Regions from separate parts of the Herbaspirillum camelliae genome, predicted to be linked through region 1. Evidence: predicted binding sites of a transcription regulator. Region 1 holds the regulator's gene; each other region holds the start of a gene.

Evidence for each region. Region 1 encodes sigma-54, which starts transcription at its own class of promoters, with help from an activator protein. Its sites were predicted from a motif close to TGGCANGNAANCTGCTTT; they were not measured.
Region 2: glnA (type I glutamate--ammonia ligase) is a predicted target of sigma-54. The motif match lies at 2,321-2,338, and genes of this name have one in related genera.
Region 3: atzF (allophanate hydrolase) is a predicted target of sigma-54. The motif match lies at 2,499-2,516, and genes of this name have one in related genera.
Region 4: urtA (urea ABC transporter substrate-binding protein) is a predicted target of sigma-54. The motif match lies at 2,266-2,283, and genes of this name have one in related genera.

The regions. Positions count from the first base shown of each region.
Region 1 covers NZ_KV880769.1:115,012-120,939, forward strand. Annotated here, with positions in the region: gene lptC (LPS export ABC transporter periplasmic protein LptC) at 1-249, shown strand, start outside; gene lptA (lipopolysaccharide transport periplasmic protein LptA) at 319-924, shown strand; gene lptB (LPS export ABC transporter ATP-binding protein) at 926-1,669, shown strand; gene BGK68_RS00495 (RNA polymerase factor sigma-54) at 1,742-3,232, shown strand; gene hpf (ribosome hibernation-promoting factor, HPF/YfiA family) at 3,386-3,748, shown strand; gene grxD (Grx4 family monothiol glutaredoxin) at 4,062-4,373, shown strand; gene BGK68_RS00510 (UbiX family flavin prenyltransferase) at 4,397-4,999, shown strand; gene BGK68_RS00515 (helix-turn-helix domain-containing protein) at 5,060-5,473, shown strand; gene BGK68_RS00520 (SDR family oxidoreductase) at 5,584-5,928, opposite strand, start outside.
Region 2 covers NZ_KV880769.1:5,118,952-5,124,879, forward strand. Annotated here, with positions in the region: gene glnL (nitrogen regulation protein NR(II)) at 1-612, opposite strand, end outside; gene glnA (type I glutamate--ammonia ligase) at 795-2,210, opposite strand; gene BGK68_RS22890 (rhodanese-like domain-containing protein) at 2,752-3,213, shown strand; gene BGK68_RS22895 (Hpt domain-containing response regulator) at 3,233-3,934, opposite strand; gene BGK68_RS22900 (response regulator transcription factor) at 3,955-4,698, opposite strand; gene BGK68_RS22905 (DUF1800 domain-containing protein) at 5,124-5,928, shown strand, end outside.
Region 3 covers NZ_KV880769.1:3,017,562-3,023,489, reverse strand. Annotated here, with positions in the region: gene tkt (transketolase) at 1-1,348, opposite strand, end outside; gene BGK68_RS13410 (16S rRNA (uracil(1498)-N(3))-methyltransferase) at 1,543-2,268, shown strand; gene atzF (allophanate hydrolase) at 2,555-4,387, shown strand; gene BGK68_RS13400 (GntR family transcriptional regulator) at 4,478-5,182, shown strand; gene BGK68_RS13395 (hypothetical protein) at 5,551-5,928, opposite strand, start outside.
Region 4 covers NZ_KV880769.1:1,315,219-1,321,146, reverse strand. Annotated here, with positions in the region: gene BGK68_RS05980 (sensor domain-containing diguanylate cyclase) at 1-1,027, shown strand, start outside; gene BGK68_RS05975 (ferritin-like domain-containing protein) at 1,129-1,956, shown strand; gene urtA (urea ABC transporter substrate-binding protein) at 2,337-3,590, shown strand; gene urtB (urea ABC transporter permease subunit UrtB) at 3,838-5,454, shown strand; gene urtC (urea ABC transporter permease subunit UrtC) at 5,451-5,928, shown strand, end outside.

The DNA of each region.
Region 1 (5,928 bases):
ATCCATATGTACGGCAACGCCAACGCCATCCGCGCGCCCTACAAGGGGCGCGAACAGATGCGGGTGGTCTCGGACTACCTGCTGCTGTTGCCGGACGACGAGATCGTCAAGACCGACAAGCCGGTGGCCATGACCATGGGCACGACCCGCCTCAACGGGGTCGGCATGGTGGCCAACAATGCGACCCAGGTGGTGCAGCTGTTCGGCAATGTGCGCGGCTACTACGAACCGACCCCGAAGAAACGCTGATAACACCGATTCGCGCCCCCCGATATTCCGTCAGAACAATAACGCCAAGACCCGACCAGACAGGATTTTATGAAACGCTCATTCCTACTTCCGCTGCTGATGCTGGCTGCCCTCAGTGGCGTGGCGCGCGCCGAGAAGGCCGACACCACCAAGCCCACCAACATCGAAGCCGACCAGATGGTCTACGATGACGTGCGCCAGGTGAAGACCTTCACCGGCAACGTCGTCATGACCCGCGGCACCCTCATCATCAAGGCCGGCCGCGTGGTGCTCACCACCGACCAGTACGGTTATGAAAACGCCGTGCTCTACGCCGCCCCCGGATCGCTGGCGACCTTCCGCCAGAAGCGTGACGGCGGCCCCGACCTGTGGATCGAAGGCCAGGCCGAACGCATCGAATACTCGGAGCAGACCGAAGTCTCCAAGCTGTTCCAGCGCGCCCATATCCAGCGCATGGATGGCAAGCGCATCACCGACGAAGTCAATGGCGAATTCATCTCCTACGACAGTCGCGCCGAATTCTATTCGGTCAACAACACCGCCAGCGGCCAGAGCAAGCCGGGCGCGGGCCGCATCACCGCCGTGATCCAGCCGCGCAATGCGCCGCCGGCGCAGCCGGGCCAGCCCGCTCAGCCTGCCACCCCGCAGCCCACCCAGCCCGGAAAGGATCAGTAAGATGGCAGCAAGCTCGCTGGTCGTGCGCGGCCTGAAGAAAAGCTATGGCGCGCGCCAGGTGGTGCGCGACGTTTCCATGGAGGTGCGCAGCGGCGAAGTGGTCGGCCTGCTCGGTCCCAACGGCGCTGGCAAGACGACCTCGTTCTACATGATCGTCGGCCTGGTGCCTTCCGATGGTGGCGAAATCGATCTGGACGGAGAACCCATCTCGCGCCTGGCCATCCACAAGCGCGCCACGCTGGGCTTGTCCTACCTGCCGCAGGAAGCCTCGGTATTTCGCAAGCTGACCGTGGAGGACAATATCCGCGCCGTGCTGGAACTGCGCCAGGAAGACGGCAAGCCGCTCTCCCGCGACGAGATCGAAGGGCGCCTGAACAACCTGCTGCACGAATTGCAGATCGAGAAGCTGCGCGAGAGCCAGGCCCTGTCGTTGTCGGGCGGTGAACGCCGGCGCGTCGAGATCGCCCGCGCACTGGCCACCGATCCGCGCTTCGTGCTGCTGGATGAACCCTTTGCCGGTATCGACCCGATTGCCGTGATCGAGATCCAGCGCATCGTGCGCTTCCTCAAGGAACGCGGCATCGGCGTACTCATCACCGACCACAATGTGCGCGAGACCCTGGGCATCTGCGATCGCGCCTACATCATCAACCAGGGCACCGTGCTGGCCAGCGGCAACCCGGAAGAGATCATCGCCAACGAATCAGTGCGCCGCGTTTATCTGGGCGAGCACTTCCGCATGTAACCCAGGCACAGGCGCAACCGACCAGCACACCGGCATTGCAACCAGCGGGCCACGCCGCTTCCAGAAAGAAAGATGAAACAGTCGCTCCAGTTACGTACCTCGCAGCATCTCGCATTGACGCCGCAATTGCAGCAGTCGATCAGACTGCTGCAACTGTCGACGCTGGAATTGCACCAGGAGCTGGAGCAGATACTGAGCGACAATCCCCTGCTGGAACGCCTGGACGATGCGCTCGACAATTCGGTGCGCCTGCTGGCCGATGGCGCCGTCTCTTCCGCGCCCTCAAGCGGCGTGAGCGAGACCACCGGCAGTGAAGCCAGCAGCGAAGCCGCGCCCGCAGCGGCCGATGGCGAATCCAGTTTCGAGTACCAGGACACCGCCCCCGAGGGCGTGAGCGGCGACTCCGACTGGAGCTTCGACGATGTGGCCCGCAGCGGCAAGTCGCCCGATGACGAAGACGCCCGTCCCCAACTGGAAGCCCACGAGATCACGCTGCGCGAACATCTGCTGGAGCAGATCCGCGTCACCGCGCGCACGCAACGCGACCGCGCCCTACTGGAACTGCTCACCGATGCGCTGGACGACAGCGGCTATCTGGAAGAGCCGCTGGAAGACATCCTCGCGCGCCTGCCCGAAGAGCTGGGCGTGGACCTGGAAGAGCTCTCCATTTCACTGAAGCTGCTGCAAAGCCTGGATCCGGCAGGCGTAGGGGCGCGCAGCGCCGGCGAATGCCTGGCCCTGCAGATCCGCCGCCTGCCCAAGGTGCCCTTCGTCACGCGCCGGCTGGCGCTGAAGATCGTGGAAGATTACCTGCCGCTGTTTGCGCAACGCGACTTCAACAAGATCAAGAAGGCGCTCGATTGCGACGACGAAGACCTGCGTGAAGCGCAGGCCGTGATCCGCCAGTGCCGTCCGCACCCCGGCGCGGAATTCGCCCGCGATGCCTCGGACTATGTCGTGCCGGACGTGATTGTCAAACAGACAAAGAATGGCTGGCAGGTCATGCTCAACCATGAAGTCATGCCCAAGCTGCGCGTCAACGCCATGTATGCCAGCGCGCTCAAGCAGGCCAAGGGCGAGGGATCGCTGTCTTCGCAGTTGCAGGAAGCCAAGTGGCTCATCAAGAACATGCGGCAACGTTTCGATACAATTTTGCGCGTCGCGCAGGCTATTGTGGAACGTCAAAGAAACTTCTTTTCACATGGGGCAGTCGCCATGCGCCCCCTTGTGCTACGTGAAATTGCTGATACACTGGGTCTACACGAGAGCACTATCTCTCGCGTGACAACTCAGAAATACATGCTCACACCGCATGGCATGTTTGAGTTGAAGTACTTCTTCGGTAGCCACGTCGCGACTGAAACCGGAGGCGAAGCTTCCTCCACCGCGATACGGGCGCTGATCAAACAGTTGATAGGAGCCGAAAACCCGCAGACCCCATTATCCGATAGCAAGATTGCGGATATGCTGGCAGAACAAGGCATGGTGGTCGCGCGACGCACAGTCGCCAAATACCGCGAAGTGTTGAAGATTCCGCCAGTCAATCTCCGCAAGTCCCTCTGAGTTTTTCCTCAGTTTTTCTGTAGTACCGTTGCTGTGTTCCGGCAAGCATCCCGCTGATGCCCATGCCATCGGACACGAAGACCGTGCCCGTGGTACAGCTGCAGCAAGGATGAATTGCACGAACCTCCAGTGACTTCACGATAGGAGTCTTGTATGAATCTGACCATCAGTGGACACCACCTCGAACTGACCCCCGCCATCCGGGAATACGTGCAAAGCAAGCTGGCCCGTATCAAGCGCCATTTCGACAACGTGATCGACGTCAGCGTGATCCTGAGCGTAGATAAACTCACAGAAAAGGAAAAGCGCCAAAAAGCGGAAATCAACGTCCACATCAAGGGGAAGGATCTACATGCGGAAAGCATTGCGCACGACCTCTATGCAGCCATCGATGCGCTGATCGACAAGCTCGATCGCCAGGTCATCAAGCACAAGGACAAGTTGCAGGAACATCACTCCATGGCCAAGCGCCTGCCTGAAGAAGCCCCGGACGACGCGGTCGCCGGCGCGGCATGATGCCCTGATCTTCAACCTTTCATGAGCAAAGGGCGCGCAAGCGCCCTTTTTCATTTCTTCGCACCGGCGGTCATTTCCCGGCAGAAAATCCGCATAGGATATAAATAATTTCCCTCATCCATGGGACCGGCTTGAAGAAGCAGATGGCGGCCTTATCTTTTCCACAGCCCTTCGGATCAGGAAAATGATTTGATATAAAGCATTTCCCGAAAACAATATTTCCGCAAACGCAAGACAAGTCGCCCGTCCGACTCCAACGCGCGCGACGGCTTTTCCCTATAATGTCGGCAATCCCATTTTTAAAGGCATAGCCATGAGCGACGTCCAATCCTGGATCAAAGAAACCGTGACCCAAAACCCTGTCGTGCTGTTCATGAAGGGCACTGCGCAATTCCCGCAATGCGGCTTTTCGGGCAAGGCCATCCAGCTGCTCAAGGCCAGCGGCGCCGAGAACATCGTCACCGTGAACGTGCTGGAAAGCCCGGACGTGCGCCAGGGCATCAAGGAGTACTCGAACTGGCCCACCATTCCCCAGCTGTACATCAAGGGTGAATTCGTCGGCGGCTCCGACATCATGAGCGAGATGTACGCCTCGGGCGAACTGCAGACCCTGATCAAGGGCTGATCTTTTTCGCGCCTGAAGCTCCCGTGAGCGTTTCTTCCAGCCAGCCGCGCCAGCGCCTGATCGTCGCCATCACCGGCGCGACCGGCGCCATCTATGGCGTGCGCTTGCTGGAACACCTGCGCAAGCATGGCCAGATCGAAACGCATCTGATGGTCTCCGAAGCCGGCGTGCTCAATCTCCACCAGGAGCTGGACATGCGGCGCAGGGATGTGGAAGCGCTGGCCGATGTGGTGCACAACGTGCGTGATGTGGGTGCCTGCATCGCCAGCGGTTCCTTCGCTTCCACCGGCATGGTGGTGGCGCCCTGTTCGATGAAGACCCTGGCGGCCGTGGCGCATGGCCTGTCCGACAACCTCATCACCCGCGCGGCCGATGTGGTGCTCAAGGAACGCCGCCGCCTGGTCCTGATGGTGCGCGAGACCCCCTTCAACCTGGCCCACCTGCGCAACATGACCGCCGTCACCGAGATGGGCGGCGTGATCTTCCCGCCCCTGCCCGGCTTCTACCAGCGCCCGGCTTCCATGGAAGAGATGGTGGACCATACGCTGGGACGCGTGCTGGACATGTTCGGGATCTCCATGCAGCTTACGCCGGAGTGGCAGGGCATGAAAGGTGGAGCGGACTGAAACGCTCTGGGCCTGAGGCCATTGCTGCATCTCCTCAACCATGGACAAATGGAAGCCTTGATGGAAAAGCATGTGATGGACGACATCACCTCGCACTTTGCGGCATTGTCGTCCCTCATTCCGCTGCGACCGATCCGTACCGATGATGACTATGACCGCGCCGTCGTCACGCTGAACCAGTTGCTCGATGCCGGCGCCAGCAATGAAGGCCATCCCCTTGCGGACTTGGTCGACACCCTCGGTAGCCTCATCGCCGAATACGATGACAAGCATTTTCCGCTGAAGCAGGTCTCACCGGTGCAGGTTCTGCAGTTCCTGATGGAGCAACATCAGCTGACCCAATCCGATCTGCCCGAGATCGGCTCGCAAGGCGTGGTCTCCGAAATCCTGCGTGGCAAGCGCGAACTGAACCTGCGCCAGGTCAAGGCACTGGCCGAGCGCTTCGGCGTGGGGCCTGCAGTCTTCATCGACTAGCCAGCACCGGTTCCTGTTCTTCATCCCTCCATGCCAATGGCCACAGCTCGTCACTGCGGCCATCTGTTCATCTGGCAATGGCAAGCGCCATCAAGCCTCATCAAGTCCCATCAACCACGCCCGATATAGGGCATCTTGGTCGCCATCACCGTCATGAACTGCACATTGGCCTCCAGCGGCAGACTATCCATGTAGAGGATGGCGCGGGCCACATGTTCGGCATCCATGGTCGGCTCGACCTTGGTGGAGCCGTCGGCCTGCAGCGTGCCCTTCTTCATCAGCGTGGTCATGTCGGTGGAGGCATTGCCGATATCGATCTGCCCACAGGCGATATCGTAGGCGCGGCCATCCAGCGAAGTGGCCTTGGTCAGGCCGGTGATGGCGTGCTTGGTCGCGGTATAGGAAGCCGAGAACGGACGCGGTGCATGCGCCGAGATGGAACCATTGTTGATGAT
Region 2 (5,928 bases), 5.0 Mb from region 1:
GATGTTGACGTCGCCGACGATGTGCGGATGCCGGTGCGGCGCCAGCAGGCGATCTACCAGGGTCTGCAGGCGATCGGCTTCCTTGATGATGACCTGGGTGTATTCGCGCAATTCCTTGAGGTGCCGCTCGGGCAGTTCCAGCTCCAGCAGTTGCGCGGCGCCGCGGATGCCGCCCAGCGGATTCTTGATCTCGTGGGCCAGGTTGCGGATCAGTTCCTTGTTGGCCTGGCTCTGGTCGAAGATGCGCTCTTCGCGGTCCAGCTTCAATTGCTGGACATTTTCGCGCAGCTCCAGCAGCACCGGCATGTCGGGGTTGTCCAGCGGTGTGACGATGGTGTGGACCTGCAGCGGTTCGCGGTTGGCGCGTTCCAGCACCAGGTCCAGGCGCTTGTCGGCGAACTGGTGTTCGATGGCCTGGTAGAACAGGGCCGAGAGCTCCTTGCCGTTGAGGAAGAGCTCCGAGAGCTTCTGCTGCGAGAGCACCTTGAAGGAGCTCTCCAGCAGGTTCTCGGCGGCGGCATTGGCATAGACGATGCCGCCGGCGGCGTCGAGGATGATCACCGCCGAGGCCAGCAGGTCGAGACCTTCGAGGGAGGGGAACGGAGTCTTCATGGCGGTAGTCGGGGAGCCTGGATTCATGTCGTGGAGCAGAGTCGTTCGTGCGGGAACACTAGCAAGTTTCGGGCGCGCTCCCATGAGGATGCAAGGGATGCACGGAACTCAGGGGGGGACTTGCCTGCGCGCATAAAAAAAGGGGAAGCAAGCTTCCCCTTTTTGTCCGGATGCGGATTCGATTACAGCGAGTAGTACATGTCGAATTCGATCGGGTGCGTGGTCATGCGGAAGCGCTGGACTTCCTGCATCTTCAGATCGATGTAGGCATCGATCATGCTGTCGGTGAACACGCCGCCGCGGGTCAGGAACTCGCGGTCCTTGTCCAGGTGTTCCAGCGCTTCATCCAGCGAGGAGCACACGGTCGGGATCAGCTTGTCTTCTTCCGGCGGCAGGTGGTACAGGTCCTTGGTGGCGGCTTCGCCCGGGTGGATCTTGTTCTGCACGCCATCCAGACCGGCCATCAGCAGGGCCGAGAAGCACAGGTACGGGTTGGCCAGGGGATCCGGGAAACGGGTCTCGATACGACGGCCCTTCGGGTTGGCCACGTGCGGGATACGGATCGAGGCCGAACGGTTGCGGGCCGAGTAGGCCAGCTTGACCGGGGCTTCGAAGCCGGGGACCAGACGCTTGTACGAGTTGGTGCCAGGGTTGGTGATGGCGTTCAGAGCCTTGGCGTGCTTGATGATGCCGCCGATGTAGTACAGCGCGAACTCGGACAGGCCGGCATAGCCGTCGCCAGCGAACAGGTTCTTGCCATCCTTCCAGACGGACTGGTGAACGTGCATGCCGGAGCCGTTGTCGCCAACCAGGGGCTTGGGCATGAAGGTCGCGGTCTTGCCGTAGGTGTGGGCGACGTTCCAGATCACGTACTTCATGGTCTGGGTCCAGTCAGCACGCTCGACCAGGGTCGAGAACTTGGTGCCCAGTTCGTTCTGGCCAGCGCCAGCCACTTCGTGGTGGTGCACTTCGACGGGGATGCCCAGGGATTCGATGATCAGGGACATTTCCGAACGCATGTCCTGGAAGCTGTCGACCGGGGGAACCGGGAAGTAGCCGCCCTTGACGGTCGGACGGTGGCCGGAGTTGCCGCCTTCGATCTCGGCGCCGGTGCTCCAGGAAGCTTCTTCGGATTCGATCTTGACGAAGGAGCCGGACATGTCGGCGCCCCAACGCACGCCGTCGAAGATGAAGAATTCGGGTTCCGGACCGAAGTAGGCGGTGTCGCCCAGGCCGGAGGACTTCAGGTAGGCTTCAGCGCGCTTGGCGATGGAGCGCGGATCGCGGTCATAGCCCTTGCCGTCGGACGGCTCGATCACGTCACACTGCATGAACAGCGTGGTTTCTTCCATGAACGGGTCGATGTTGGCGGTGTTCGGGTCCGGGATCAGCAGCATGTCGGAGGCTTCGATACCCTTCCAGCCGGCAATCGACGAACCGTCGAAGGCGTGACCGGACTCGAACTTGTCGATGTCGAAATGCGAAACCGGCACGGTCACGTGCTGTTCCTTGCCACGGGTGTCAGCGAAACGGAAGTCGACAAACTTGACTTCGTTGTCCTTCACCATCTTCAAAACCTCTGCGGCCGTCCTTGCCATGCGAATCTCCTAAAACGAGGAAGTAGTATAAATTGGGGTGTTGAGCCGTTTTCTGCGACTGGATCTTTGCATTTGATACAACGGTCTTGCGCCGAACTCAGTGGCGGATGATAGCAGATTCCATGCCACCAACCTTTAGGGTGCGCACAGGATGAGATATTTTAGGGAGGACACGGCCTGCGGGCCGATCCCTGCGGTGCAGAGGCCGCAAGCAGATGCATTATTTTAGTGCGTTTTTAGGATGATGCACCATTAAAATGCACAAATGAAAGAAACAAGCTGAATTGCCCTGTTTTGGTGCCTGCGCTTTTCTGGGGCAGCGTTTGCTATCGCAGCAGGCACGCACCAAAGCGGCCACATCAAGCAAGCAAAGCAACCGAAGCAAGCGAGGCCGGGGACGCGCGCCGGTTTGGCTTTAGAATCTGTCCTCCCGGTGCGATTGCCTGTGGCGATGACCTGGGGTGCTTGCCCCGGCCCCAAACAGCGATCCACGATCAACGATACCTGACACTGATACCTGACACTTGATAGCGAACCCAGCATGAGCACTCAAGATATCCTCTCCGCCGCCACCCAACGCGCCGCCGATGCACAGCTCCCCTACCGCGGCGCGGTCACGCCGGCCGAAGCGCTGGCCCTGCTCGAAGGCGACAGCAGCATCAAGCTGGTCGATGTCCGCACCCGCGCCGAGCGCGACTGGGTCGGCGTGGTCCAGATCGCGCCGGCACAGCATCTGGCGGTGCAATGGAATCTCTATCCCGAGGGCAAGCCCAACCCGCAATTCCTGGAACAGTTGCGGGAAGTCACGAACCCCGACGATGTGCTGCTGTTCCTGTGCCGTTCGGGCGTGCGCTCCAAGCATGCGGCCAAGCTGGCGACCGAGCATGGCTATACCCATTGCTTCGACATCCTCGAAGGATTCGAGGGCAACAAGGACGCCGCGGGCCACCGCAAGACCGTCGAGGGCTGGTGCAAGGCGGGCTTGCCGTGGGTGAGCGCCTAAGCTTCGGCTTGACGCTCTCCTAGCCCGGCGTAGCGCTTGCGGCCAACACCTTCTCCAGTGACGTCAACAACAGGGCGATAGCGTCCTGGGTGTCATAGTCGTCCTGCATGGCCTCTTCCAGGCACTCCAGCAGGGCCACGATCTCGTTGCGCTGCATGGTCAGCGCCGCGCCCTTCATCCGGTGCGCCAGCTTGCCCATGGTCGCCAGGTCGCCGGCCCGGTGGGCCTGTTGCAGGGCCGCCAGGTCGTGCTGCGAGGTGCTCAGGAACAAGCGCGCCAGGTCGCGTGCATATTCCTCGCGCGGGGGCAGCGCAGCGCCCTCGTCGCCACATTCATGATCGCACCAGAGCGAGAGCATCTTGCGCAGGTCGGCGGTCTGCACGGGCTTGTCGAGCATGCCATCCATGCCGCCGTCCAGGCATAGCCGCACGTGCGCCGCATCAGCCTCGGCGGAAATGCCGATCAAGGGCGTGTAGGGACGCTGCGGGTCTTGCTGTTCCAGGGCGCGCACCTGACGCGCCACCTCGTGGCCGGGCAGGTCCGGCAGAAAGCAATCCAGCAGCACCATCCCCTGCGGCTGGGCGCGGATCGCCGCCAGCGCGGCCGCGCCGTCGGCCGCCACCTGGACCTGGCAGCCCAGCGATTGCAAGCGATTCTGCATCGCATAACGGATCGTCGCCGAATCATCGACGAGCAAGATCCTCGGCTCACTGCGGTTCATCTTCTGTCTCCTTGCTGGTCTTACAGGTCTTTGATCTGGTATTCGATCTTGAACAGCTCGTTGTCGCTGCGTACGCCCAGCTTGCGGAAGGCCGATTGCTTCTGGCCGCTGATGGTCTTGACGCTGCGGGCGAACTTGTCGGCGATCGCGGTGACCGAGAGCCCATCCAGGCAGCAGCGCAGCACTTCGCGCTCGCGTGGCGAGAGGCTGGGCATTTCCGAGAGCGAATCGCTGGAAGGCGGGCTGCTGCGCTTGCGGCGCGGCGGGCGCGCCTGGGGTTGGCCGCCATCGGGCGCAGCGGTGGGAGTGTCGCTGGCCAGCATCGCGGTCAGTTCGCGCGCCATGGCGGCATTGAGATATTCACGGCCCACCGAAACGGTGCGGATGGCCTGGATCAGCTCGCCCAGCTCCTGCGACTTGCCCACGAAGCCGCGTGCCCCGGCCTTCATCGCCAGGGCCACGGTAGCCGGGTTGTTGTGGGCCGAGGTGACCAGGATCTTGCTGCGGGGGAAGCGCACGCGCAGCGCGCGGATCAGGTTCAGGCCATCGATGTCATTGCTGCCCAGCGAATAGTCGATGAGCAACAGGTCGGCCGGCGAGGCGCGCAGCGCAGTCATCAATTCCTTGCTGGTGGCGAAGCTGCCGACCACTTCCAGATCCGGTTCCTCCGCCAGGCGTGCGGCCAGGCCGTAACGGACCACCGCGTGGTCGTCGAGCAAGGCAATGCGCATCCTCGATGCCAGTGTCCATATCGTGCTGCTCATGCTGCTGTCCCGTCCCCGTTTTTGTCGTGGTGCGCCGACGCTGGCCTCATGCACTTGCGATGCAACGCAGGTGCTATTGTCCTGTAGCATGCGCTTTTCCCGCATAGGAATCGTCTCAAAAAACCGAGGGGAAAGCGGCCTTTATCCTCGAACCTGCATTCTGCCCTCCCACCTGGCAAGAGACTCCCGGATCATCACGGCTTCTTCTTTGCCAATGCATGTATGAATTGGCAACAAGCCCATGGTGCATGGGGAAGAAGATGTTTGCTTCACTTCCCCTGCCCGTCATGACAACCAAAATGCCGGAGCCGGCGTTAAGCCGCCAGAACGCCGGCTGCGCCGCATTACACTTTCTTACAGCCGGGCTCACGGCCTTTGTCCATACTGGCCTCAACAAATGTCGTCGATAACTGCGAGGCTCATTGATGCGCCCGTTACGCCAAAATCCGTCCGCTGCCCCTGCGGCGCGCGCACGTTGCCTGCTCACGCTGGCCCTGCTGGGACTGCTGGCTGGCCAATTGCCCGCAGCGCATGCCGCCACACCCACACCGGCGGCCGCTCCGCTGTCGGAACAGGAACGTGCGCTGCACGTGCTGAACCGCCTGGCCTATGGCCCGCGTCCGGGCGACCTGGAAGAAGTCGAGCGCATGGGCGTCAAGCGCTACATCGACCAGCAATTGCATCCAGAGCGCATCCCCCTGCCGGCGCAACTGCAGGCATCGCTGGCGGCCCTGCCCGGCTTGCAGATGACGCCAGCACAATTGTTCGTGGACTATGGACCACCTTCCTTCGACAAGGAGGGCAGCAAGGAAGAAAAACAGGCCGCCCGCCAGCGCGCCCCGCGCGAGCTGACGCCGCAGTTCCATATGGCGCGGCTGCTGCAGGCCACCGACAGTCCGCGCCAGCTGGAAGAAGTGATGACCGAGTTCTGGGCCAATCACTTCAATGTCTTCGAGGGCAAGGAATGGGTGCGCTACTGGGTGGGTGATTATGAAAAGAACGCCATCCGCCCCTATGCGCTGGGCAACTTCCGCGATCTGCTGGGCGCGGTGGCGCATCATCCAGCCATGCTCTACTACCTCGACAACTGGCTCTCCAGCGGCGCGGACACACGCGGAGCACGCGGGCGCTTCAAGGGACTCAACGAGAACTACGCCCGCGAGCTGATGGAACTGCATACCCTGGGCGTGGACGGTGGCTACCAGCAGGCCGACGTGATCACGCTGGCGC
Region 3 (5,928 bases), 2.9 Mb from region 1:
GCAGGGCATTGCGGCTGTAGTCCGAGAAGGTCAGGAAGGTGGCGCCGAAGGGCAGATAGCCGCCATGCAGGGCGATACCGTTCATGATGGCGCTCATGCCGAATTCACGCACACCGTAGTTGATGTGGTTGCCGCGCTGGTCGGCGCGCACGGCCACCGATTCCTTCCAGTTGGTCAGGTTCGAGCCGGTCAGGTCGGCCGAGCCGCCCAGGAATTCCGGCAGCGCCTGCGCATAGGCCTGGATGGCGTTCTGGCTGGCCTTGCGGGTGGCGATGGTTTCCTTCTTTTCCAGCGTGGAATTGATGTAGGCGGTCACGGTCGATGCGAACGCGGCCGGCAGCTCGCCCTTGAGGCGGCGCAGCAGTTCGGCGGCTTCGCTCGGGTATTGGGCGGCGTAGGTGTCGAAGGTCTGCTTCCAGCTCGCTTCGAAGTCGGCACCGGTGGCCTTGGCATCCCAGGCGGAATAGACATCGGCCGGGATCTCGAAGGGAGCGGAAGTCCAGCCCAGCGCTTCGCGCACGGCGGCGATTTCCTTGTCGCCCAGGGCGGCGCCGTGGACCTTGTCGGTACCGGCCAGGTTGGGCGAACCCTTGCCGATGACGGTACGGCAGCAGATCAGGGTCGGCTTGTCGGCCAGCTTGGCCTGGTGGATGGCGGCGCTGACGGCTTCGACGCTGTGGCCGTCCACGGCCGGGATGACGTTCCAGCCGTAGGCTTCGAAGCGCTTCGGGGTGTCGTCCTTGAACCAGCCTTCGACGTGGCCGTCGATGGAGATGCCGTTGTCGTCATACAGCACGATCAGCTTGGACAGGTTCAAGACGCCGGCCAGCGAGCAGGCTTCGTGCGAGATGCCTTCCATCAGGCAGCCGTCGCCGACGAAGGCGTAGGTGTAGTGATCGACCACGGCCAGGCCGGGCTTGTTGAATTCGGCGGCCAGCAGCTTTTCAGCCAGCGCCATGCCCACCGCATTGGTGATGCCCTGGCCCAGCGGGCCGGTGGTGGTTTCCACGCCCGGGGTGATGTGCACTTCGGGGTGGCCGGCGGTCTTGGAGTGCAGTTGGCGGAAGGACTTGATGTCCTCCATCGACAGGTCGTAGCCGGTCAGGTGCAGCAGCGCGTATTGCAGCATGGAGCCGTGGCCGTTGGAGAGCACGAAGCGGTCGCGGTTGGCCCAGTGCGGATTGGCCGGATTGTGGCGATAGTGCTTGGCCCACAGGGCTACTGCGATTTCCGCCATCCCCATCGGCATGCCCGGGTGTCCGGAATTGGCTTTTTGAACTGCGTCCATCGCCAGCGCGCGGATCGCGTTGGCCATCTTGTCGGTGGGGAGAGTGGAAATCATGTCGATGTCTGAGTTTGCTTTGCTGGAAGCGCCGCCTGGCGCACAAATCGGGGTTCTGAAGCCAATCCACCCGCCCCGGAAGGCCGAGGCAAGTGCGGGGCCGTATTTTACCAGAGTGCGCCGGGGGGATTAAAATTCAGGGCCAGCCACATGGCTGTATTGACAATGTTTCCCCCGCTCACTGCCCTCAGGACCCGCCCATGCCCCGTTTCCATCTCCCGCAAGCCCTCGGTATCGGTTCGGACCTGGTCCTGCCGGAGCAGATCGCCCATCACATCCACGTGCTGCGCCTGCAGCCGGGCGACGCCATCACCCTGTTCAATGGCGAGGGCGGCGAATACACCGCCACCCTGAGCGCCATCGAGAAGAAACGCGCCCACGCGCAAGTGAAGACCTTTTCCCCCCGCGAAGCCGAGCTGCCCTATGCGCTGACCCTGGCCCAGGCCTTGCCGGAAGGCGCCAAGATGGACTGGATCGTGGAAAAGGCCGTGGAACTGGGCGCCACCGCCCTGCAGCCGCTGGCCGCCCAGCGTTGCGTGGTGCGACTCTCGGGCGAGCGTGCCGAGAAGAAGCAGGCGCACTGGCAAGGCATCATCCACGCCGCCGCCGAGCAATGCGGGCGCAACCGCCTGCCCCATCTGGGGGAAGTGACCGAATTCAAGCGCTGGATCGCCCAGAGCGACCTGCACCGCCGCATCCTGCTCTCGCCGCGCGGCGCCGAGCCGTTGTCGGGCTGGGCGCGCCACCATCCACCGCAGGCCGTGACGCTGGTGGTCGGCCCGGAAGGCGGCTTCAGCGACGAGGAAGAGGAACTGGCCTGCGCCCAAGGGGCGCTGATGCTCTCCATGGGCAGCCGTGTGCTGCGCACCGAGACAGCGGGGCTGGCCGCGCTGGCGGCTTTGAACGCGGTGTGGGGCGAGCTCTGAGCGGTTTTCCCCTCGCCATGGAGCCTGTAGCGCCTAGACCGGGCAACCGGTCTGCCGCCTGAACGTACGTAAGCTATTCTCCCCCTCCCCAAAGGAGCGCAGGCCTCACCAATTTGATTCGCCGCTGCGTCCCCTCACCCGCTGAACCCACCGATGCCATCCGGCAAGGATGGCCGTCCCGCCCTTCCCCGCCTGGCTTTGCCAGGACCAGCCAGGTCCAGGCAGCGATCTGGCATGGCTCCTGCTTAACGATATTCAATCTTGTATTCAAGTTTGAATATCCAACATGAAGCCTTCCCAGACTCCGCAACAAGTCGCTGCCGCTGCCCCTTCCACCATCGCCGCCACCCTGGCCGCCTACCGCAATGGCAGCAGCAGCCCTGGCAAAACCGTGGCCAGCTTGCTGGCGCAGATCGAGCAGGCCGACCGCGATGAAGTCTGGATCAGCCGTGTGCCGGCCAATCAGCTGAAGCAGCAGGCCGCCGCGCTGGACCTGATGTGGCAGATCAAGGGCGAGGCGGTCCTGGAGAGCATGCCCTTGTTTGGCATCCCCTTTGCCGTCAAGGACAACATCGATGTGGCCGGCATGCCCACCACGGCGGCCTGTCCCGAATTCAGCCGGGTGGCAGAGACCAGCGCCACGGTCGTCCAACGCCTGCAGGCGGCCGGTGCGCTACTGGTGGGCAAGACCAACCTGGACCAGTTCGCCACCGGCTTAGTCGGCGTGCGCTCGCCTTACGGCGCGGTACGCAATGCGATTGCCCCGGATTACGTCTCGGGCGGCTCCAGTTCCGGTTCCGCTGTGGCAGTGGCGCTGGGCCAGGTGATGTTTGCGCTGGGCACCGATACCGCCGGCTCGGGGCGCATTCCCGCTGCCTTCAATCATCTGGTCGGACTCAAACCCAGCCGGGGCCTGATCAGCACGCAGGGCCTGGTGCCGGCCTGCCGCACCCTGGACTGCATCTCCATCTTTACCCACGACGTCGCCGATGCCTGGCATGTGCTGCACAGCGCCGCCGGCTACGACACTGCCGACGCCTATTCGCGCAAGCTGCCCATGCTGGGGCTCAAACGCCGGGGCTATCGCATCGCCATCCCGGCCACCACCGAGTTCTACGGCGACCTGGCCGCCCAGGATGCCTGGGACCGCACCCTGACCCGGATCGCCGAACTGCCTGGAGTAACCCTGGCGCGGATTCCCTTTGCGCCCTTCGCCGATGCTGCGCGCTTGCTGTATCAAGGGCCGTGGGTGGCCGAGCGCCGCGCGGCGCTGGGGGATTTCTTCGTGGAGCAGCCGCAGGCCGTGCATCCGGTGGTGCGCGAGATCACCGCCCAGGCCGCCGACTATGACGCCGTGGCAGCCTTCCAGGGCCAGTACCGCCTGGCCGACCTGCGCCGTCAGGCCGAGCAGTTGCTGGAAGGCGCTGACCTAATGCTGGTGCCGACTACCACCGGCATGCCTACCATCGCCGACGTCCAGGCCGATCCGGTAAGGCGCAACTCGCAACTGGGCTACTACACCAACTTCGTCAATCTGATGGACATGTCCGCCCTGGCCATCCCCGGCCTGTGGAGGAGCGACGGCCTGCCCGCCGGCGTGACCCTGATCGGTCCGGCCGGCGCCGACCACTTGCTGGCTGAAGCCGGAGCGCGCCTGCAGCAGCAGCTCGGTGGTGCGGCCCAGGCCGACGCCATTGCTAGCGCGCCCCTGCCCTTCACCGAAGAGACGATCCGGCTGTGCGTGGTCGGCGCCCATCTGAGTGGCCAGCCGCTGAACTGGCAGTTGCTGGAAGCAGGCGCGCGCCGTCTGGCCAGCACCCGCACCGCACCGCGCTATCGTCTCTATGCCCTGGCCAACAGCGCGCCTCCCAAGCCGGGCCTGGCGCGTACCGAAGGCGCAGACGGCGTAGCCATTGCCGTGGAAGTCTGGGAAATGCCGCTGCGCCATTTCGGCGCTTTCGTGGCCGCCATTCCCGCGCCACTGGGCATAGGCACGGTGGAGCTGGAAGACGGCAGCAGCGTCAAGGGCTTCATCTGCGAGCCGGCCGGCATTGCCAGCGCCACCGATATCACCCGGCATGGCGGCTGGGTCAACTATCTGAATTCTCTGCACCGGTGACTATGCGCTGCCGGTCAAGGAAGCCGAAGCTGCCCACTTAGGCTTGATGACCTGAGTTGACTCCCCCAAGAACATCCGAATGATCGCGCCATGACTGTCACCCTCGCCAATGCGCTTGCCGAACAGGTCTATCACCGGCTCAAGGACGATATCTTCAGCTTCCGCCTGCTGCCGGGCGACAATTTCACCGAGACCGAGATGGCGCAGCGCCAGGGCGTCTCACGCACACCCTTGCGCGATGCGCTGTTCCGGCTGCAGCGCGAAGGCTATCTGGAAGTGGGCTTCAAGCGTGGCTGGAAGGTCTGTCCGATCGACTTCGACCGGCTCGATAATCTCTATGACCTGCGCATCGTGCTGGAAATGGCTGCGCTGGACAGACTCTGCAGCCAGCCGGAGGCCAGCGCTGAACTGACGCAATTGAACGCCATCTGGCTGGCCGAACCCGATGCGCGCCAGACCGATGCGGTCAAGGTGGCCCAGCTCGACGAGGCCTTCCACACCAACCTGGTCGCAGCGGCCGGCAATGAGGAGATGACGCGGGTACATACCGAGGTCACGGAAAAGATCCGCATCGTGCGCCGGCTGGACTTCCTGAAGAAAAAGCGCATCGACGCCACCTACGAGGAACACGGCAAGATCCTGCAGTTGATTGCCAAGCGCAAGGCCACCGAAGCCCAGATCCTGCTGCGCGCTCATATCACGCAGAGCAAGCTGGAAGTCCGGAAGATCACCATCTGGATGCTGGCCGAGGCGCGGCAGTTGCAGGAACCGGAGGCGGTGTTGACGCAGCTGTAAGAGAGGCGCGTGAGGATTTCGACGTCACCATACTGGCCTTTTAGGCGCTTGGGCGTCGTACCATTGCGGGCATCGCCGTGTGCCGGTGCCGTGCTTCTCCTAACCGAGATACTCGGTCGATTCCGCCTGTAAGGCGGAATCAACAGTAAGCTTCAATACCCCCTGGACAGGGCGTTTAGGCCACCTGACGTGCAGACGCCCGTCAAGACGGCTTCGTATGGATGTTAGTGCTTCAGCTTTACTTTGGACGGGGAAAGCCGATGCGATCCATCGTCATCAACTGGAATTGGCGAGTTCGCCGACACAGCGTTGTGAGTGCTGCCTCGTTCAGCATCATCCGATATCTTCAACGAATCACGCTGACTTTTCTAGCGCTGCGATTCAAGTACCTCATTGTAGTCAACCGTCTGTTGATCGACGAAATCAGTTGCGCGTCTCATCCTTTTGGGCAGATCAATCTTAACTTGCTCTTGAATTCGTGTTCCATCGCTGTTCTCTTTAATAGAGAAGGCAACCATCTCAGCAGCGTCTTGGCCAGCAGGGACCTTTCCTAAACTCCGGAATCCCACAAACACCTGGTTTTCCTGCGCATCCTTGCCCAAAATTCCAGTAGCGTCGTCTCTCTTTACCAGGGGCTTACCGCTGAACATCGCTATTTCTTCGATAGTTCTCTTATAGTGTCCGGTATTACCCTTCCCACCACGACCGTCACTGAAGAATTCTGCAATCCTGGCAGGATCTTCACT
Region 4 (5,928 bases), 1.2 Mb from region 1:
GAGCCGGGAATCCTCCGCCAGCCAGGCGGATGCGGCGCTGCTGGGCGGCATCACCGAGAGCCTGGCGCAAGGCCGCGACAGCGACTTCATCGCCTATGTGGGTGCTGACAAGACCCATTACTACGCCGCCATCGCACGGCTGCCGCACACCTCCTGGTGGGTGGCCAGCATCACGCCCAGCGATCGCCTCAATGCCGATACGCGCTCGGTGCGGGACAAGATCATCGCCATCGGCCTGGTCTGCTTTGCGGTCTCGCTGCTGCTCTCGGCGCTGATCTCGCGCAGCATCAGCTTGCCGCTGCAACGGCTGGTGGCGGCGATGAAGGAGGCTGGCAGCGGCGACACCACGGTGCGGGTGGAACAGCACGGCAATGACGAGATCGCGGTGCTCTCCCGCAAGTTCAACGAGATGGCCGGCAAGCTGCAGCAGAACAGGGAAGTGCTGGAAGAGCAGGTGCGACTGCGCACCCGCGAACTGGAGCGCGCCAACCGCAAGCTCGAGGCGCTCTCGGCCACCGACGGGCTCACGGGCGTGGCCAACCGGCGTCGCTTCGACGAGGCGCTGGCCAATGAAATGCGGCGCGCGGTGCGCTCCGGCCAGTCATTGGCCTTGCTGATGCTGGACGTGGATTACTTCAAGAAATACAACGATCGCTACGGCCACCTGGCCGGCGACGAATGCCTGCGCATCGTGGCGCGGGTGCTGCAGAAGAGTTCGCGCCGCGCTACCGACCTGGTAGCGCGCTACGGCGGCGAAGAGTTCAGCGTCATCATCGCCGAATGCGATACCACCCAGGCGCTGCAGCAGGCCGAGAACATCTGCCAGGCCATCTTCGAACTGAAGCTGCCGCATGCCGATTCGCCCTTCGGCTACATCAGCGCCAGCATCGGCGTGGCCGTGCTGCTGCCCGATGAGCATACCGCGCCCGAACAGATGGTGCGCATCGCCGACCAGGCGCTGTATCACGCCAAGTACCAGGGCCGCAACCGCGTCGTGCTTGGCAGCGACGCTACCCGGGGCATCTAGACCGTCCTTCCTGACGCCACGCTGACAGCCCTGAACCAATGCCGGTGCGCTGCATCATACCGCTATGCCAACCCGTTCCTGACTGAGAAAGGTATAGCAAGATGAGCTCGAGCCGCCAAGAAAAACAACACTGGACCATTGAAGACATCGACTTCTCCCGCATCGACGTGACGCGGGTGCGACAGGATGAAGACCTGTTTTACCTGGTGGCCTGCGCCTCCTTCGTCGAGAGCGGTTCCGATCTTTACACCCACAACCTGGTCGAATACTACAAAGGCGACGCCGAGGTCGAGACCTGGCTGCGCGAGCAGTGGGAACAGGAAGAGCTGCAGCACGGCGCAGCCCTGCGCGCCTATGTCGAGCACGTCTGGCCGGAATTCGACTGGCAGCACGCCTATCAGGGCTTCCTGGACGAGTACTCGCAGTATTGCAAGGTCGAACTGCTCGAACCCACCCGCGCCCAGGAGCTGGCCGCGCGCTGCGTGGTCGAGACCGGTACCTCGGCCTATTACCGGGCGCTGGCGCGCGCCACCGACGAGCCGGTCCTCAAGCACCTGGCCGGGCTGATCGCCAATGACGAGGTCAACCACTACAAGCACTTCTACCATTACTTCCGCCGCTACCGCCGCGAGGAAAACATCGGCCGCTCGCGCGTCTTCGGCACCCTCAGCCGTCGTACCCTGGAGCTGAAGAACGAAGACGCCGATTGCGCCATCCGCCATGTGGCCATGGTCTACAAACCCGAACTGGCGGCCGATCCGGCGCGCATGAAGGAACTGTCCTCGCGCATGAGCCGCACGGTGCGCGTCAATCTCAAGCCCGAGACCACCATCAAGATGATCATGCGGCCGCTGGAGTTGCCCATCCGTCTGCAGCACATGATCGAATTCCCGCTGCGGCAATTCATGCAGCACGTGCTGCTGCGCTGACCCGTCCAAGTTGGCGCAGGCCGGGCGGATTTTTCGCCATGTGGATTGCTGACAATCGACGAAACCTCGCCAACACTCACCAACAGTCTCGCACTCTCCCGCAAAGCCGCTCCTGCAGCGGCTTTGCGGCACGCCCCAAGATCGGGCGGAGGCAAGCGCCAGCTTGGTGAATATTGCCATCCCGCCATTAAATTGTTGACGATTGCGCCCGCCTTTGGTGCGCAATCAGCGGTGACCGATAGTCACTGCGTCGCCGCTCCCCTCCCCTTCGCCCCGCTTTGATGCAGCGCCACGCCCATTTCCGGGGATTGGCACGCAACCTGCTAAAGCGACTGGGCAGTGAAAAAAATCTTCCAAAACTTTTCTCGAGGGAGCACCACATGTCACGTCGTACCGTACTGAAAGCCACCGCTCTGGGCGCATTCGCACTGGCCGCATCCTCCTGGCTGCCTTCGGCTTTCGCTGCCGACACCATCAAGGTCGGCATCCTGCATTCGCTGTCGGGCACCATGGCGATCTCTGAAACGTCCCTGAAGGACGTGGCCCTGATGACCATCGACGAAATCAACGCCGCCGGCGGCGTGATGGGCAAGAAGCTGGAACCGGTGGTGGTCGACCCCGCCTCGAACTGGCCGCTGTTCGCTGAAAAGGCGCGTCAGCTGATCTCGCAGGACAAGGTGTCGGTGGTCTTTGGCTGCTGGACTTCGGTGTCGCGCAAGTCGGTGCTGCCGGTCTTCAAGGAATTGAACAGCCTGCTGTTCTACCCGGTGCAGTACGAAGGTGAAGAACTGGAGAAGAACGTCTTCTACACTGGTGCGGCGCCCAACCAGCAAGCCATTCCCGCCGTGGAATACGTCATGTCCAAGGAAGGCGGCGGCGCCAAGCGCTTCGTGCTGCTGGGCACCGACTACGTCTATCCGCGCACCACCAACAAGATCCTGCGCGCCTTCCTGCACAGCAAGGGCGTGAAGGATTCCGACATCGACGAGGTCTACACCCCGTTCGGTCACTCCGATTACCAGACCATCGTGGCCAACATCAAGAAGTTCTCCGCAGGTGGCAAGACGGCCGTGATCTCGACCATCAACGGCGACTCCAACGTGCCCTTCTACAAGGAACTGGGCAACGCCGGCCTGAAGGCGACCGACGTGCCGGTGGTGGCGTTCTCGGTGGGTGAAGAAGAACTGCGCGGCGTGGACACCAAGCCGCTGGTGGGCCACCTGGCCGCCTGGAACTACTTCGAATCGGTGAAGAACCCGGTCAACGCCGCCTTCATCAAGAAGTGGAAGGAATACGCCAAGGCCAAGAACCTGCCCAACGCCGATACCGTCGTGACCAACGACCCGATGGAAGCCACCTACGTCGGCATCCACATGTGGGCGCAGGCCGTGGAAAAGGCCAAGTCCACCGACACCGACAAGGTGATCGCCGCCATGGGTGGTCAGACCTACAAGGCGCCGTCGGGCTACACGCTGGAAATGGACAAGACCAACCACCACCTGCACAAGCCTGTGATGATCGGCGAAATCAAGGCGGACGGTCAGTTCAACGTGGTCTACAAGACCAAGACCACCATCCGCGCGCAACCCTGGAGCCCGTACATCCCGGGCAACGAAGGCAAGCAGAAGAACTAAGCTTGCGGTTGTTGTTGTAGTTGATGGCGTTCTTCGGAGCGCCTTCGATACGCCGCTGGCGCGGCTACTCAGGACGAACGGTTCGTGGGTTGTGCAACAAAGACCCGTTCGGACTGAGTAGCCGCAGCGCGGCGTATCGAAGGCGCTCCGTCCGCCCCGATGCATCCCCCTCCACAAGAAAACCGCCCGACGACTCGCCCCGGCCACAGCATCGTGCCCGGCCCGCGCTTCGAGGCGCACACCGACCATGAAACCAGCCATCCAGTTCCTACGCGGGCTGCTCGCGACCTGGCTTTGCGTCCATGCCCTAGGGGCGTTCGCAGCCATCGATCCGGCCTTGCTCAAGCCCCTTGGCGGAGACGACCCCGACGCGCGCATCGACGCCGTCAACCAGATTGCGGCGCTGGCCAATGATGACGCGCTCAAGATTCTCAATGCACTCAACAGCGATGCGCTCTACGTCACCCCGGGCGGCGATGTACTCATCGTCGATGACGCCGGCCAGGCCTTCAACCCGGCCACCGACAAGACCGGCCCCGCACCTGATGACGCCGAAGGCATTACCGTCAACAACCGCCTGCGCGGTGCGGTCGATGGCGCACTCTCGGGCCTGAAGCTGCTCTCGCCGCAACGCGACCAGCGCCTGGCGGCCGCCAATGAATTGCTCAAGAACGCCGACCCGGCGCAGATCCCCTTGATCGTCAAGGCGCTGGCCAAGGAAAGCGATCCGCAGATCAAGGACGTGCTGCAGCAGGTGCAAGCCACCGCCAACCTGCATTCGCCCGACCCGGCGGCACGCCGCGCCGCCGTCAAGAAACTGGCCGATACCACCAATGCCTCGTTGAAGCCGGTGCTGGAAAACATGCTGGCCAAGAATCCCGATGGCTCCTACGTCGAACCCGATGAAGGCGTGCGCGTGGAAGCCGTGCGCACGCTGTCGGCGCTGGATCGGCACCTGGCCATCGTGGATTTTGCCGGCAAGCTGTTCTATGGCGTCTCGCTGGGCAGCGTGCTGCTGCTGGCCGCGCTCGGCCTGGCCATCACCTTCGGCCTCATGGGCATCATCAACATGGCCCATGGTGAACTGCTGATGATCGGCGCCTACACTACCTATGTGTGCCAGCTGGTCTTCCGCAAGTTCTTCCCCGGCGCCATCGATGCGTATCTCGTGGTGGCGCTGCCGGCGGCCTTCATCGTCGCCGCCGCCGTCGGTATCGCGCTGGAGCGCCTGGTGATCCGCTGGCTCTATGGCCGTCCGCTGGAAACCCTGCTCTGCACCTGGGGCATCAGCCTGATGCTGATGCAAGGTGTGCGCTCCATCTTCGGTGCGCAGAACGTCGAAGTGGCCAACCCGAGCTGGATGTCGGGTGGCGTGACCGTGCTGGGTTCGCTGGTGCTGTCCTATAACCGCATCGTGATCGTGTTCTTTGCGCTGTTCGTGGTGTTTGCGGTGTGGCTGATCCTGAACAAGACCCGCCTGGGCCTGTTCGTGCGCGCCGTCACGCAGAACCGCCGCATGGCCGACTGCGTGGGCGTGTCCACCGGCAAGATCGACATGATGACCTTCGGTCTCGGTTGCGGCATCGCCGGTCTCGGTGGCGTGGCGCTCTCGCAGCTGGGCAACGTCGGTCCCGACCTGGGACAGGGGTACATCGTCGACTCGTTCATGGTGGTGGTGCTGGGTGGCGTGGGCCAGCTGGCCGGGACCGTCATCGCAGCCTTCGGCCTGGGCGAAGTCAACAAATTCCTCGAACCGATGGCCGGCGCCGTGCTGGCCAAGATCGCCATCCTGGTCTTCATCATCGTATTCATCCAGAAGCGTCCGCAAGGCCTCTTCGCACTCAAGGGAAGGAGCGTGGAATGAGCACCATGATCATGCGCCCCTCGCTGTTCAATCGCCCGTCCTGGACCGGCATCGTCATCTGCACCATCGTGCTGGCGCTGCTGCCAGTCTGCAACCTGCTGTTCCCGGCCGATAGCGCACTGCACGTGTCCTCCTACACCGTAGCCCTGGTCGGCAAGTTCATGTGCTACGCCATGGCCGCGCTGGCGCTGGACCTGGTGTGGGGCTACACGGGCATCCTCTCGCTGGGGCATGGCGTTTTCTTCGCACTGGGCGGATACGCCCACGGCATGTACCTGATGCGCGCCATCGGCCGTGATGGCGTGTACCAGAGCGACCTGCCGGACTTCATGGTGTTCCTGAACTGGAAGGCCTATCCCTGGTACTGGTGGATGACCGACCACTTCTGGTTCTCCATGCTGCTGGTGGTGCTGGTGCCGGGTCTCTTGGCCTTCGTGTTCGGCTACTTCGCGTTCCGTTCGCGCATCAAGGGCG